One region of the Glutamicibacter sp. NPDC087661 genome, then DNA from elsewhere that is predicted to be linked to it. Evidence: riboswitches for the same ligand, from Rfam matches in the RefSeq annotation. Region 1 holds a riboswitch; each other region holds the start of a gene.
What was found. Region 1 has a riboswitch for S-adenosylmethionine ahead of ACIOTN_RS12095 (flavin reductase family protein). Riboswitches for the same ligand answer to the same signal wherever they lie in the genome.

Region 1 (3,515 bases):
AATGCCATCGCCCGCGTTGGCCGCGTTCTCGATTTCATCAACGGTGTCTTCGATGATGTCCGAAAGTCGCACGTAGTCTTCACTGCTGCGGTTCTCGGCCACCTTGTAGACCTCTGCCTGGGCTTCGTTGACGATTGCGTCAACTTCACCATCTGGCGAGTAGCCCATCTGGACAATACGCGTTCCAGCGTCAACCAATCGGCGCAGCACGGCGCGTTCGCGCACAATTTCTGCGTAGTACCCGGCGTTGGCTGCAGTTGGAACCTGCTGGATGAGATTGTGAAGGTAGGCGGCGCCACCAATGCGCGAGATTTCGCCGCGCTTGGTCAGCAAGTCGGCTACGGTGACCGCATCGGCTGGTTCGCCACGACCGTAGAGGTCGACAATCGCCTCGTAAATCGATTCGTGGGAGGGACGGTAGAAGTCGGTGCCGCGAATGGATTCAACGACGTCAGCAATGGCGTCCTTGGAGAGCATCATGCCACCGAGGACCGACATCTCGGCCTCGATATCCTGTGGCGGCTTGCGCCCTGCGTCGGAATCTCGTCCTTCGTAAACCGGCTCAGCACTCATTGCAGACACTTCCATCCCCTATTGACCCGCTGGGAAAAATTATCCTTGCCTCATGGCAACGCTTCATCGTGTCAGTCGATACGGACATTTGGATGTCAGGCGCCTGTGGATATTTCTCTCCCGAACCCAACACTAGGGCTGTTATTAACAGGCGTAAACCTCATTATCCACAGAATATGTGGATAACACTCCTCTACCTGTGGACTTCCCTGTTCACAGTCTGGGGAGAACTCTGTGGATTACCCCACTCTACGTATCATTAATATCTGTTGACTTGGTTGTTTGTATTCGCACACCTGTGGACAGAAAATTAATTCATTGAAGCTCACGCCAACCGGCCCAAGGTTATCAACACCCTTAATCGCCCAGTTCCCGGGGTTTTTCACCCTTTGCACACATTTGCCCATGTCTTGTCCACAGTTTTGTGGATAACCTTGTGGATACTGCTGAATTTACAAAACCCTAAGTCACCGTGGATTAAATTCGCCAGCAAGGCCGGATCTTCCAGTAGTCCACAATCGGCCAGGGTTTCTGCGTTCGGGGGCGGTGGATAACTTAATGTGTGCAACGACTCGGCGGGCGAACCTGGATCAGCGACTGGGCTGCCGGCGCACTCTCGCCACTTCGCGTCCGCGACGCGCGCCAGTGAAGACCCCATAAAGCGCCGGTTTCATTTGTGATGCGCAGCCTTTGCATGGCTCGGAAACCCCATCCGAGGGTTGCCGGCAATTCGCTGCCACTCTGGTCCAGCGTGCAGCGAGGATCCATGAGCTACCTGCGCGGTTCTGTTCGACAGCCCAGGCGGGTGGCGGATATGGCGAGTTCAAGGTTTCTCGCGACAGATACTTTGATGACGAGGTTATCGCCAAATGCCTGGGGCAGCTGGCCCAAGATGGCAGGCCATGAGATTGCCAGCCATCTTGCCACGTCTTCAGGGTGGCGAGAGAGAACGGGCATTGCCGGTGTCGAGGGCTGCGGGGAACGGCTCAACCCGCCTAACCGGAATTCAAAAAGCTCCGGCCAGATCGATGATTTGATCTGGCCGGAGCTTTGGAAGATGCGAAGCGCTTATACGAGCTCAGGAATCGGCAGCGAATGGAACCGCGAATCATGGAAGATCTGTGGCGAGTGCTCGGAGGTGCGGTGCCCGTGGACTTCCATCAGGACTACCCAGTGATCCCCCGCTTCGACCTCGTTGTAGATCGAAGTCTCCAGCCACAACGTTGAGTCGTTGACGAAGAGCGCGCCCTGATCCGAGGAATAGGTATCGATTCCGCGGAACCGGTCGCCATTTTTCGAGGCAATCTGAGCGCAGACACCATCATTGCGTTCGCTCAGCACTGAGACGCCAATGCGGCCAGCTTCGCGCAGCTTTGGCCAAGTGTTCGAGGACTTCTGCACGGCGAACATCACCAGTGCAGGTTCGAGGGAAACTCCCACGGTAAACGATGAAGCGACAATTCCCGTCTTCACGCCATCCAGTTCTGCACAGAGGGCGGCTACCCCTGATGGATGCTGAGCGAAAACCTTGCGCAGGGTCAACGGGTCAAGTTCAAGATTCAATGACATGGCTCGATTCCTTTGGGTCTTGCCCACCGCGCAGTAGCCTGCAAGCATTGGCTTCTCGTTACTCGAAGCCGCTTGGGCTGAAGTTCCGCGCCGTGTGCGGTACTTGTTCCAGCACATTTTGCGTGGAACCGAATCCTCACCTGGAGCACCCCACTACCGTTGAGAGGGTTGCCGATCAGCAAGCCAGGGCTTATAGCTGATGCTCTTGATTCTGTTTAAAACGATATGGCTCATGACGAACAACCGTCAAACATTTCACTTCGCAAATCGCAATATTCGACGCAATATTCGATCCAAGGCCCCACGGGGAGTCCTTGGGCAGTCTTTTATTCGCCATGCGCCGCGCTTCTTGAACCACTCGGCCCCCATGATCGCAGCAGGCTTCCGCCGCCCTTGATTCGGCAGAACACTAACGCCTCCCCTGGGCTCGGGGCCCTGGCGCGAATTCCCTACCGCCCACCGTAATGAAACTTGGTTTCCCGGCATGACGCTGAGGTTCATGCCACTATTGGTCATGGAGTGCATTGAGTCACACTCCTGCTTATTGTTCTCCGTAACCATCGATGACGATTGAGGAATAGCCACACCATGGTAGAGATTCAGGCCAACCATTCAGAATTGACCCCACTGCGTTTCTTGGAACGCACAGCCGAGGCCTATCCGAAGAAGACCGCCGTCATCCATGGAACTCGCATCTTCTCCTATGAAGAATTCGAAGCACGGGTGCACCGCTTTGCCCAGGCGCTGAAGGCTCGCATTGAGCCGGGCGACCGCGTGGCCGTGCTGGCACCGAATACTCCCGAAATGCTCATGGCGCATTACGCCGTACCGCTGGCAGGCGCAGTCCTCGTTGCCCTGAACACCCGACTCTCGGCCCACGAGCTGCAATACATCATTGATCATTCTGCTGCCAAGCTGATGCTTGCCGACACAGAGCTGCTGGAAAACACGAAGACCCTGCGCCGCGATAACCCAACGCTGGAGGCGCTCATCGAGATCACCGATGACCAGTACGCCGGAGAACGTCCGGACGTGCCCGTGGACGCCACCTTGGACGAGCTAATCGCACAAGCCTCGGATGAAAGACTTCCCTACGCCATCGCCGATGAGCGGGCTCCGATCACTCTCAATTACACGTCGGGCACCACCGGCAAGCCGAAGGGCGTGCTCTACTCGCACCGCGGCAGCTACCTGAACTCGTTGGGCGAAGCGCACCACCAGGGCTTCACCGCCAAGACCCGCTACTTGTGGACCCTGCCGATGTTCCACTGCAACGGCTGGTGCACTCCATGGGCCGTCACCGCAGCGGGAGGAACGCACCTGTGCCTGCGCGGCGTGCGCGAAGATTCCGTTTGGGATGCCATCGAGGATCT
Region 2 (3,515 bases), on a different contig from region 1:
TCTCGCTGTGACCTACGGCTACCAGCGCTTCGACATGAACGTCATGCTGGCGACCATCGTGGTGCTGATCCTGACCGTGCAAATTGTCCAATTCCTCGGCGACCGCATCGCCCGCGCCCTGGCGCGTCCCTGAATACCATCGACGAACGAACGAGCGAGACCATGACTACACCGCACGCCGGGCACGACCACGGCTTCACGCTGCGCAAGAACCGCAATGCCCTTCCCTGGACCATCGCCGCCCTCGCGGCCGTGGCCGCCCTCATCCTCGGTGTGCTGCTGGGCCAGCAGCGCTCCGCCCCTGCCGCTGCTTCGGCCGCCGGAAGCCAGACGAAGTTCACCGTGCACTTCGAACCGGCCATGGCCGGCGAGGAGAAGATCCTGGATTTCGTGGCGCAGGAGATCGCCCCGGACTACGGCATCGAAATCGAGAAGGTCGGGCTTCAGGATCCGATCCAGGCCAACCAGGCGGTGGCCAGCGGCCAATTCGATGCCACGATTTTCGAGCACCAGTGGTACATGGAGCAGTCCGCGGAGGCCGCCGGGGTTGAGCTGGAACCCACGGTGGAGCTCTTCCAGTGGGGTTTCGGGCTCTATTCGAACCATTACGACTCGGTCGAGGACATCCCGCGTGGCGCCTCGCTGCTGCTGCCCAATGATGTGGCCAACCAGGGCCAGGCGCTGTGGCTGCTGCAACGCGAGGGCCTGCTCGGCCTGGACCCTGACATCGAACCGCGCACCGCGAAGATCTCCGATGTCATCGATAACCCCCGGGGCTTCGAGCTGAAGGAAGCCGACCTGCTGGCGATGCCGCGCATGCTCGACGATGTTGGCGCGGCCATCGGCTACGTCTCCCAATTCGACGCCGGCAAGGTCGACCGCGAACAGGGGATCTTGTTCCCCGAGCCGCCCAAGACCTTCGCCTCCCGCCTGATCATGGGCGCGGAGTACGCCAAGAGCGCCGATGCGCAGAAGCTTGTGGAAGCCTTCTCCGATCCGCGGCTGCAGGAGTACCTGGCCACGACCGAGGATCCGCTGGTCCAGGGAGTGCTCACCCCGGTCTCCGGTTCCTGACGGAACTGCCATTGCGCTGCACTGATCGGCGTGCGCGAAGCGGCCCGGCACCGACAGGTGCCGGGCCTCTTCGCGCTCCAGATGGCACATTATCTCCGCCGAGGCTGGCAGCGTCAAGGATTTCCCGTCAAGGTGATTAACCCTTGGACTTGTGACGGAGCATTACGCCCAATATGACGAACATCGGGCATTTCAGGATGCGTTGTGTGACTTCATGACCGCTGTCTTACGTAACGCTTGTCTGCTGAATTCACGGGTTGCAGACTTGAATTGTTCGGCCGGTACAGCCGGACACCCCATCCAGAGCGACCGAGAGACCTGGCTCGTTGAAGTCGCAGCAACCACCCGTGAACGGGAGCGGTGCTAAGGCCAGGACCGATGGAGATTGCTAATTTTCATGACGGTCTGCCGGGAGAAACTCGCCAAGAGTATTCCCACAAATCATGGCAGAACGTGCAGCGAATCTAGGCGTAATCCTCGGGTCACCAACCGAGAGGACATTTGAAATCATGCGTACAGCACATTTTGGACTGAAGACCACTGCGATTCTTGCCGTTCTGGGCTTGTCGCTCACCGCTTGCGGAGGCAACGCCACTAAGACGGGCGCAGCGCAAGCAGCAGCCGATCCAGGGACTCCGGTTGAAGGTGGCACCTTCACCTTCGCTGAAGTTACCCCTATCAACAATTGGCAGACTCAGGCAGCACGCTTCTATGAGAAAGCGAATGTTCTGAACTCAGTGCTTGATCGCCTGACCTACTACGATGTGGAAGCCGGCAAACTGGTTGGCTGGATCGCCAGCGAATTCGAAGCCAATGAAGACCAGACGGAGTTTACCTTCACCATTCGCGACGGTGTCACTTTCTCAGACGGCTCCACGCTGGATGCTGAGGCTGTGAAGCTGAACCTGGATGCCCTTGGAAAGGGAATCAAGTCTGCCCAGATTGCGCCAAACGTTGACTTTGCTGCCTATAAGTCGGCAGAGGTCGTAGGGGACAACAAGGTCAAGGTCACGCTCAAGCGGCCAGATGCCAATTTCCTTAGGTCGACTTCCTCCGTAACTGCTGGTTTGGTGTCCCCGAAGACCCTTGAACTGGACAATGCCGCGCAGTCTTCCATCTCCAAAATTGTTGGTTCCGGCCCATTCGTCTTCGAATCGGAAAAGCCTGATGAAGAAGTCGTGTTCAGCAGCCGAGATGACTACGCCTGGGCGCCAGAAACTGCCCCAAACCAGGGTGATGCCTACCTGGATACCTTGGTTATCAAGTACCTTCCAGAGGTCGCTAGCCGTGCCGGCGCCGCCCAGTCCGGGCAGGTGGATCTCGTCCGAGGATTGCAGCCGGTAGACGAACAGGTGCTGGCCTCCAGCGGAGGCAAGGTTTACGCGGCCGAAGGGGTGGACCTGACCACCAACCACGCAGCTGTGCGCATTGGCTCGGGAAAGCTGGAAGACGTCAAAGTCCGCCAGGCACTGCAGGTTGCAATCGACCGCCAGGCCATCAAAGACACCGTTCTCTCGGATAGCTATGTCATCTCGGGATCGATCCTCAACCACAAGGCACCAGGGTTTGTAGACCTGTCTGCCGAATTGGCCTATAGCCCGGACAAGGCCAAGCAGTTATTGGACGACGCCGGATGGAAGCCGGGCGTAGATGGCATTCGGGAGAAGGACGGGAAGAAACTGGAAGTCACGATTTCCACCTCGAATAACTCCGTGGTCATCAAGCCCGCTTTCGAACTGATTGAACAGCAATGGCGCGAGATCGGCGTCCAGCTGATCAACCGTGCGGCAGACAATACTTTCCTGACCAACGCACTTGTTGACGACAAGGTGGAGTTCTTCGGAACTCGCCAGTTTGCGTACGGCGGACTGGGCCCGGTGTATGCACCCGCGAACAACAACCAGACCCTTCGCGCTGATCCTGAACTGAACAAGCTTTTCACCAAAGAGCAGTCGGCGACTACCGATGAGGAACACCTGAAGCTGGTCGAAGAGGAACAGCGTGCCCTGGTGCTGGACAAGGCGCTGACGCTGGTTCTTTGGGACGAAGTCCAGGTCTATGGCGCCCATAGCTCGGCGAACGTCGAGTTCACTTCCGGTACCGCGCCAATCTTCCAAGGTGCTTGGAAGAGCGAAGGCTAGGAGCCAAATCCATGGGCACTTACATCGTAAAACGACTGGGGCAGGCGCTTCTGGTCATCTGGCTTGCCTACACAGCGGTTTTCATTGCCGTGCAATCCTTGCCGAATGACCCGGTCACGATCTTCCTGAGCACTGACTCGGCGGCGGATCCAGCCACCATTGCCCAGATGAAGGCGTACTACGGATACGACCAGCCGCTCTTCGTGCAGTACTTCTCGCAGTTGCTCGGGCTGCTTCGCGGGGATCTTGGATATTCGCTATCCAATGGTTCGGAAGTGGCAACGCGCATCGGGGAAGTCG
Region 3 (3,515 bases), on a different contig from region 1:
CTTGTCGCGCAGGATCCGCGGGCTGAGCTTTTCCGAGAGCACCTCCAGAATCCGGTCGTGGCCTTCGGATTCAAAAGCGACCCGCACCAGCCCGGCATCGGTACTGGCCAGCAGCAAGGCCCCCACGGGGCTATCGACCACGCGATAGGCAACATCAACAAGTTCCCGTGCACGGGCCCGTTCAACGAGCCGGCCCTGCAGCGAGTCGAGGATTTGCGCTTCAGCGGCCGTAGCCTGCTGCCGATAATTTTTTCCGTTCATGGCTGCTCCCGCCATAGTTCTTGGTCATCCATCCGGGCCCGCAGATTCTTGATCCCATCGGCGCCCGAACGCCGGGCGGCAGCTTCGGTGCCGGAAAGGATTCCGGCAATTTGCGCGTAGCTCATTCCGCCCAGGTAGCGGTAGGCCACCACCTGCCGCTGCTTGCCAGGAAGCTGGTTCACCTCATACCACAGCTGCAGGTTTTCCAACTGCAGATCCGGCCGTTGGGCCGATGGGGCCAGGCTGTCCACGTCTTGGCCGATGAGGATTTCCGGCTTATTCCTGCGCAACTCGTCAATGGCTTTATTCCGGGCAATACGCACTAGCCATGCCAGGACATTGGCGTCCTCAGGCAGTTGCGGGTACGCCTTGAGCGCGGCGAGGAATGTTTCGGACCAGGCGTCTTGCGCGCGATGCTCATCAAGCAGGGCACGGCAAACGCGCAGGATGTTGAGTCCATAGTCCTGGACTATCCGCTCGAACGGTGCTTGCATGGCTCTCCTGGAATTTTGCGCCTTCATGGCTTCTCACCATGTAAACGTACGAGGAGACCATTTTGTGAGGCGTGAACGAAAAAAATTCCTTCACGCAGATACCCATGGATTCCTAGAATGCCACCAGATCCAATTCGCTGGCGATCTGCTCAAGGCGGATCAAGTCCAGGTGGAGCATTTCGCCATTTTCCACGCCTTGGGGATCCGTGGTTCCGGCCAATGCGTCGCGGATGGTGCGCATGGTGGCCCCATGGCTGACAATCATGACCTTGCGCCCGGCATGCCTGCTGGCCAAGTCCAGCAGCGCTGGCACCGCACGGCTCAAGATCTGGGCACGCGGCTCACGCAGGTCCTTGGCAGCAGCCGATTCCGCTTCGCTGACCTCGGCCATGATCCGGCCTTCCAGCGGGCCGAAGCCGCGTTCAATGAGTTCCGGAACGGCGTTCCCCGTCTCGGCCCCGATCTGCTGGGCAATCAGCGCGGCAGTTTCCCGGGCACGTTCCAAGGGCGAAGCAAGTACCAGCGACCAGTTCTGGCCGATCAGCTGGCGCCCGACCTCGCGAGCTTGCTCGCGCCCGGTGTCGTTCAACGGGATATCGGTACGCCCCTGCAGGCGCCCTGCAAGGTTCCAATCGGTCTGCCCGTGTCGCACCAGTGCCAGCGAAGTATCCATGGCTCCAGCCTAACCGGGGTAACAGGTATCGAAGAATCTCCGGCATTACGTCCAATACGCAACGTTACGACTCATAGTTGGGTCACGAACGGTCATGTTGCGAAGATTATTACACCATCCCGAGCGGCTGAGAGATCTGGTTCGATGACGCCGCAGCAACCTGCCACATCCGGTGGTTACGGTGCTACCGCCAGAAACGATGCAGCCGCCTACCCGTTGGACCACAGCAGGAAGCGACATTGATTCCGGGATTCCTGCCTCGATCGCGACCCGCCCTGCGGTGCCCGCGAAACCCCAATCGACAAGGAGTCGTAAGCCACCATGGCAGATCACAAGTTTGGATTCCGCACCCGCGCATTGCATGCCGGAGGCACCCCCGATGCCGAGCATGGCTCACGCGCAGTGCCGATCTACCAGACCACTTCGTTCGTCTTCAAGGACGCTGACGATGCGGCCAACCTCTTTGCCCTGCAGAAGTACGGCAACATCTACTCGCGTATCGGCAACCCGACCGTAGCGGCTTTCGAAGAGCGCATGGCTTCGCTGGAAGGCGGCATCGGAGCGGTAGCCACCGGCTCGGGCATGGCCGCGGAATTCGTCACCTTTGCGGCCTTGGCCCAGGCAGGCGACCACATTGTGGCTTCCTCGAAGCTCTATGGCGGCACCATCACCCAGCTCGATGTCTCGCTGCGCCGCTTCGGCATCAACACCACTTTCATCGACTCCAATGATCCCGCCGACTTCGAAGCGGCGATCCAGGAAAATACCAAGGCCGTCTACACCGAGGTGGTGGCCAACCCGTCCGGCGACATCGCTGACCTGGAGGGACTGGCCGAGGTGGCGCACCGCCACAATCTCCCGCTGGTGGTCGATTCGACGCTCACTCCCCCGTACATCCTGCGCCCTATCGAGCACGGCGCGGACATCGTGATCCACTCGGCCACCAAGTTCATCGGCGGCCACGGCACCACCCTGGGCGGCGTGGTCATCGAGTCAGGCAAGTTCAACTGGGGCAATGGCAAGTTCCCCACCATGACCGAACCGGTTGCCAGCTACGGCAACGTCTCCTGGTGGGACAACTTCGGCGAGTACGGCTTCCTGACCAAGCTGCGCAGCGAACAGCTGCGCGACTTCGGACCGGCTCTGCCGGCCCAGTCCGCATTCCAGCTGCTGCAGGGCCTGGAGACCTTGCCGCAGCGCATGGACAACCACCTGTCCAACGCGAAGCAGGTCGCTGCCTGGTTGCAGGCCGATGAGCGCGTGACCTACGTGAACTACGCCGGCCTGGAATCCCACCCGCAGCACGCGCAGGCCAAGGAGCTGCTGCCCATGGGCGTCGGCTCGGTCTTCAGCTTCGGGGTGAAGGGCGGGCGCGAAGCCGGCTCGAAGTTCATCGAAGCCCTGCAGTTGGCCAGCCACCTGGCCAACATCGGCGATGCCCGCACCCTGGTGCTGCACCCGGCCTCCACCACCCACCAGCAGCTGAGCGTCGAGCAGCTGGTCTCCGCTGGCGTGCCAGAAGATCTGATCCGCCTGTCGGTAGGACTGGAAGATGTCGAGGACATCCTCTGGGATCTGGACCAGGCGCTGGCCGCTTCGCAGGAAGCGATTGCCGCTTCCGCCGCAGGGTTCGAGGCTCCGGCCTATGACGGTTCCGCCTGCGCATTGCCAACCGCTTCGAAAGGAGCAATCTAATGACTGCCGTTGATACCGCTTGGGAAGGCCCTGGAGCCGCACAGCGCCTGGAGATCCTGCGCGACACCAAGTCCATCGCCATTGTCGGTGCCTCGAACAAGCCATCGCGCGCCAGCTATTTCGTGGCTACCTACCTGCTCTCCTCCTCCAAGTACAAGGTGTATTTCATCAACCCGGTACTCGATGAGATCCTGGGCCAGCCGGTGTACAAGTCGCTGGCCGATCTGCCGGAGACCCCGGATCTGGTGGAGGTTTTCCGCAAGCACGATGACCTGCCTACCGTGTTGGACGAGGCCCTGGCCGTAGGCGCGAAGACCCTGTGGCTGCAGCTGGGATCCTGGCACGAGGAAGTGGCCCGGCGCGCCGAGGCCGCGGGCATGAATGTGGTCATG
Region 4 (3,515 bases), on a different contig from region 1:
CCAAGCGAACCGGGCGTCTTCAAATGGAGCATCGCCGACTCGACTGCCAACCTCGGGGCTGCCACCCAGAATGCCGCAGGTTTTACTGCCAACGGCACCCTGCCGACCATCACCGTAAATGACGGCCGCGAAGTTTCCGGAGGCTGGAGCCTGGATGGCAAGGCCACAGACTTCACCGACGGATCCAACGCCTTCGGCGCCAAGGCTCTGGGCTGGACTCCGGCCGGCGCGGGAACCACGGGCGTTGTCAGCCTGGGTGCGGCCGTGGCGCCGGCGACCGGCAATGGCCTGTCAGCTACCGCTCCGCTGGCCTCGGCAACGGGCGCATCCGAAGCCGTTTTGAACACCGGCATCCAGCTGCTGGCACCGGCTGAAGCCGCTGCCGGCAACTACAGCTCGACTCTGACGATCACCGCCATCCAGAAGTAGAGTTCCAGCTTCACCGGCGGCACGCACAGCGTTCCCCGTGGTGCGTGCCGCCACCATTTCTGCCGACCACATTCCCGAGGAAAAGATGTTCCAGCAATACGCCACCCGCAAGAACTTGCGACACCGTGCAACGATCAGTGTGCTCGCGGTAGCCATCGCCACTGCCCTTACGGCGCCGGCTGCTCATGGCGATGACTTGTCGTGGGGCACCAACCCGGGCGGCACAGAAACCCGGTCGAGTTTCGCCTACGATCTCGAGCCCGGGGAACAGGCCCGGGATTCCTTCGAGATCACCAACTACGGGACCGAAGAAATTTCACTGGCCGTCTATCCCGCAGACGGTGCGACCACCAGCAACGGGTCGCTGGAACTCTCCGAGCGAACCGACCTGGCTACTACCGTGGGCGCGTGGATCGAGGTAGACCAAGCTGAAGTAGCCTTGGGACCGGGGGAGAAAACCTCGGTCGAATTCACTGTCGAAATTCCAACGGACGCCGCGCCGGGGGACTATCTGGGTGGCATGGTTTCGTCCTATATCGATACCTCGGCTGGAACCGTGGTGGTCGACCGCCGACTGGCCACGCAGCTGGCTGTCCGAGTCGGTGGCGAGGGAGCAGTCAAGCTGAACGTGTCGGCAGCCAGCGCCCAGGCGCCCATCGCGTGGAACCCGTTCGAACCGGTTGATGCCATCGTGGGCGCAACCGTGGCCAACGAAGGGAATCTGCGGGCCCGGGGCAGCTACACGATCACTGCATCTGGCCCCTTCGGCTGGGGATCCACATCGTCCGAATACCAGCTCGATGAACTGCTACCCGGGTCCATTGTGGCAATCGAACAGCAGCTGCCGGGACTCTGGCCGCTGCTATGGCAGCAGGTCGAAGTTAGAGTGAACGCCGAAGACATCGACTCATTGCCGGCCGGGTTCAGCACAGCTTCGACAACTTTCTGGTCCATCCCAGCCGGATGGATCCTGCTTCTGGTCGCAGTTATTGCGGCATCAATTCTCTTGGGAGTCCGGCGGTCCCGGCGTTGGGAAGCCGACGACGAGCTGGAAGAACCTGTTGCGGTGGAAAGCAACTAGTCCGACTAATGCTGAACGGGTTCGTCGTCGCTCCCAAATCATATGTGCGCAGTCCGTGGCCATTGGCCGCGGACTTAGCAATTTAAAGCTCGGCAATCGATCGCAAGGACGGCATCCAAGTCAATGTTTTGCCGTAATTGCAGTCGTAAATAGTCACAAGATGCTATATGACGTGGAAAATGACGCGAATCAAGGACACGGAAACACGTCACGGGGTTTCATGACGTTTTGCTGACTTCACGCTTGGTCACAAATTATTCCGTGCTCGACACTGAAGTTGTTCAAGATATTGAACGCCACCCATCCAGAGCGACCGAGAGACCTGGCTCGTTGACGTCGCAGCAACCACCCGAATCGCGGGACGGTGCTACCGCCAGGACCGATGGAGCAGTGGCTGCCACCGGGCCACGCCAAGCCGCGAGCCGGCGCAACTTCGGCCCCGGGCAGTGCCTCACGGTGCAACAGCCAAGGAGAATTATGGAGCGCATCGCCCAGGAGCATGCAGCATGATCGAGATCAAGGACCTGCATAAGCACTACGACACCGCGCAGGGGCGCATCGAGGTGCTCAAGGGGATCGACCTGTCGGTGCCCGAAGGCTCGATCACGGCCGTGGTCGGCCCTTCCGGGGCCGGGAAATCGACCTTGTCCCACTGCATCTCGCTGCTGGAGAAGCCCAGCAGCGGGCAGATCCTCGTCGACGGCAAGGACCTCGGCGCGCTGTCGGGCAAGGCCCTGCGCTCCGAACGCCGCGCCATCGGCACGATCTTCCAGAACTCGGCCCTGCTGAGCCGGCTGAGCGTCGCCGAGAACGTGGCCCTTCCGCTGCGGAACCTCGGGGTGGTTCACCATGAAATGCAGCAACGGGTGGCCCAGCTGCTGGACCGGGTAGGGCTGCTGGAAAAAGCGAACGCCTATCCCGGGCAACTTTCCGGCGGGCAACGGCAGCGCGTCGGCATCGCCCGGGCCCTGGCCCTGCGCCCGCGGCTGCTGCTCTCCGACGAAGCCACCTCGGGCCTGGACCCCGAATCCACCCACCAGGTGCTGGGGCTGCTGGATTCGTTGCGCAGCGACCTGGGACTGTCCATCATCCTGATCACCCATGAGATGGATGTGGTGCGGCATGTGGCTGACGAGGTCGCCCAGCTCGCCGGTGGACGCATTGCCGAGCACGGAGCCCTGCATGAGCTGGTGGCATCCCCGGGTTCGGAGACCGGGGCGAAGCTGCTGCCGCTGCGGGCCGAGGACCTGCCGGCAGGCTTCGACTACGCAGTGACGGTGGCCTACCGCAAAGACCGGGTCGATCCCGGCTGGATCTCGCGTCTGGGCATCGAACACGGGATCGCGGTGGCCCTGTTGGGCGGCGCCGTCGAGGCGCACCATGAGGGGACCTTGGGCCGCGTGCGCTTGGGCGTGCGGGGCGCAGCCCCTGAGTACCTGATCCGGTTGCTGGACGGGTGGGGCCTGCAAACCGACCCAAGCAGCCTTGCCCGCAACAACCACGAACTGGTGGAGGCCAACGCATGAGAATCCCCTTTGAAAGCGCAGCGGTGGGCACCGACACTCCGTGGCAGCAATTGCCCGAGTTGATGCTGCCGGCCTACGGCCAGACGTGGGCCATGGTCGGAATCGTCATGGCCCTGGTCATCAGCCTCGGAGGACTGATGGGCATCGCGCTGTACAACACCGATCGGCAGGGGCTCTTCCCTCGGGCGCGCCTGCATGCGGTGCTCAGCTGGATCGCCAACATGGGACGCTCCTTGCCGTTCTTGGTGCTGATGGCAGCGATCATCCCCTTCACCAAATGGGTCACCGGCACCACCATCGGCATTGCGGCGGCCGCCGTGCCCATGACCATTGCCGGCATCCCGTTCTTCGCCCGGCTGGTGCAGAACGCGCTGAACGACCTGCCCAGGCACAACCTGGCCGTAGGGCTGGTGACCGGCGGTTCGACCGCGCAAATCATCGGCACCACCCAGATCCGCGAGGCGCTGCCGGCCCTGGCC

Region 2: another riboswitch for S-adenosylmethionine. It lies ahead of ACIOTN_RS09845 (ABC transporter substrate-binding protein); the one in region 1 lies ahead of ACIOTN_RS12095 (flavin reductase family protein).
Region 3: another riboswitch for S-adenosylmethionine. It lies ahead of ACIOTN_RS09715 (O-acetylhomoserine aminocarboxypropyltransferase/cysteine synthase family protein); the one in region 1 lies ahead of ACIOTN_RS12095 (flavin reductase family protein).
Region 4: another riboswitch for S-adenosylmethionine. It lies ahead of ACIOTN_RS09830 (methionine ABC transporter ATP-binding protein); the one in region 1 lies ahead of ACIOTN_RS12095 (flavin reductase family protein).

What each region holds. Positions count from the first base shown of each region.
Region 1 is NZ_JBIUWE010000004.1:133,084-136,598, reverse strand. Features, by position in the region: gene dnaB (replicative DNA helicase) at 1-573, opposite strand, end outside; gene ACIOTN_RS12095 (flavin reductase family protein) at 1,642-2,142, opposite strand; SAM riboswitch class IV at 2,237-2,353, opposite strand; gene ACIOTN_RS12090 (long-chain-fatty-acid--CoA ligase) at 2,731-3,515, shown strand, end outside.
Region 2 is NZ_JBIUWE010000003.1:117,526-121,040, forward strand. Features, by position in the region: gene ACIOTN_RS09835 (methionine ABC transporter permease) at 1-133, shown strand, start outside; gene ACIOTN_RS09840 (MetQ/NlpA family ABC transporter substrate-binding protein) at 163-1,074, shown strand; SAM riboswitch class I at 1,368-1,459, shown strand; gene ACIOTN_RS09845 (ABC transporter substrate-binding protein) at 1,584-3,215, shown strand; gene ACIOTN_RS09850 (ABC transporter permease) at 3,227-3,515, shown strand, end outside.
Region 3 is NZ_JBIUWE010000003.1:85,579-89,093, reverse strand. Features, by position in the region: gene ACIOTN_RS09730 (methylated-DNA--[protein]-cysteine S-methyltransferase) at 1-261, opposite strand, end outside; gene ACIOTN_RS09725 (RNA polymerase sigma factor) at 258-755, opposite strand; gene ACIOTN_RS09720 (histidine phosphatase family protein) at 868-1,428, opposite strand; SAM riboswitch class I at 1,540-1,634, shown strand; gene ACIOTN_RS09715 (O-acetylhomoserine aminocarboxypropyltransferase/cysteine synthase family protein) at 1,750-3,123, shown strand; gene ACIOTN_RS09710 (CoA-binding protein) at 3,123-3,515, shown strand, end outside.
Region 4 is NZ_JBIUWE010000003.1:113,931-117,445, forward strand. Features, by position in the region: gene ACIOTN_RS09820 (hypothetical protein) at 1-429, shown strand, start outside; gene ACIOTN_RS09825 (WxL protein peptidoglycan domain-containing protein) at 467-1,510, shown strand; SAM riboswitch class I at 1,808-1,898, shown strand; gene ACIOTN_RS09830 (methionine ABC transporter ATP-binding protein) at 2,017-3,036, shown strand; gene ACIOTN_RS09835 (methionine ABC transporter permease) at 3,033-3,515, shown strand, end outside.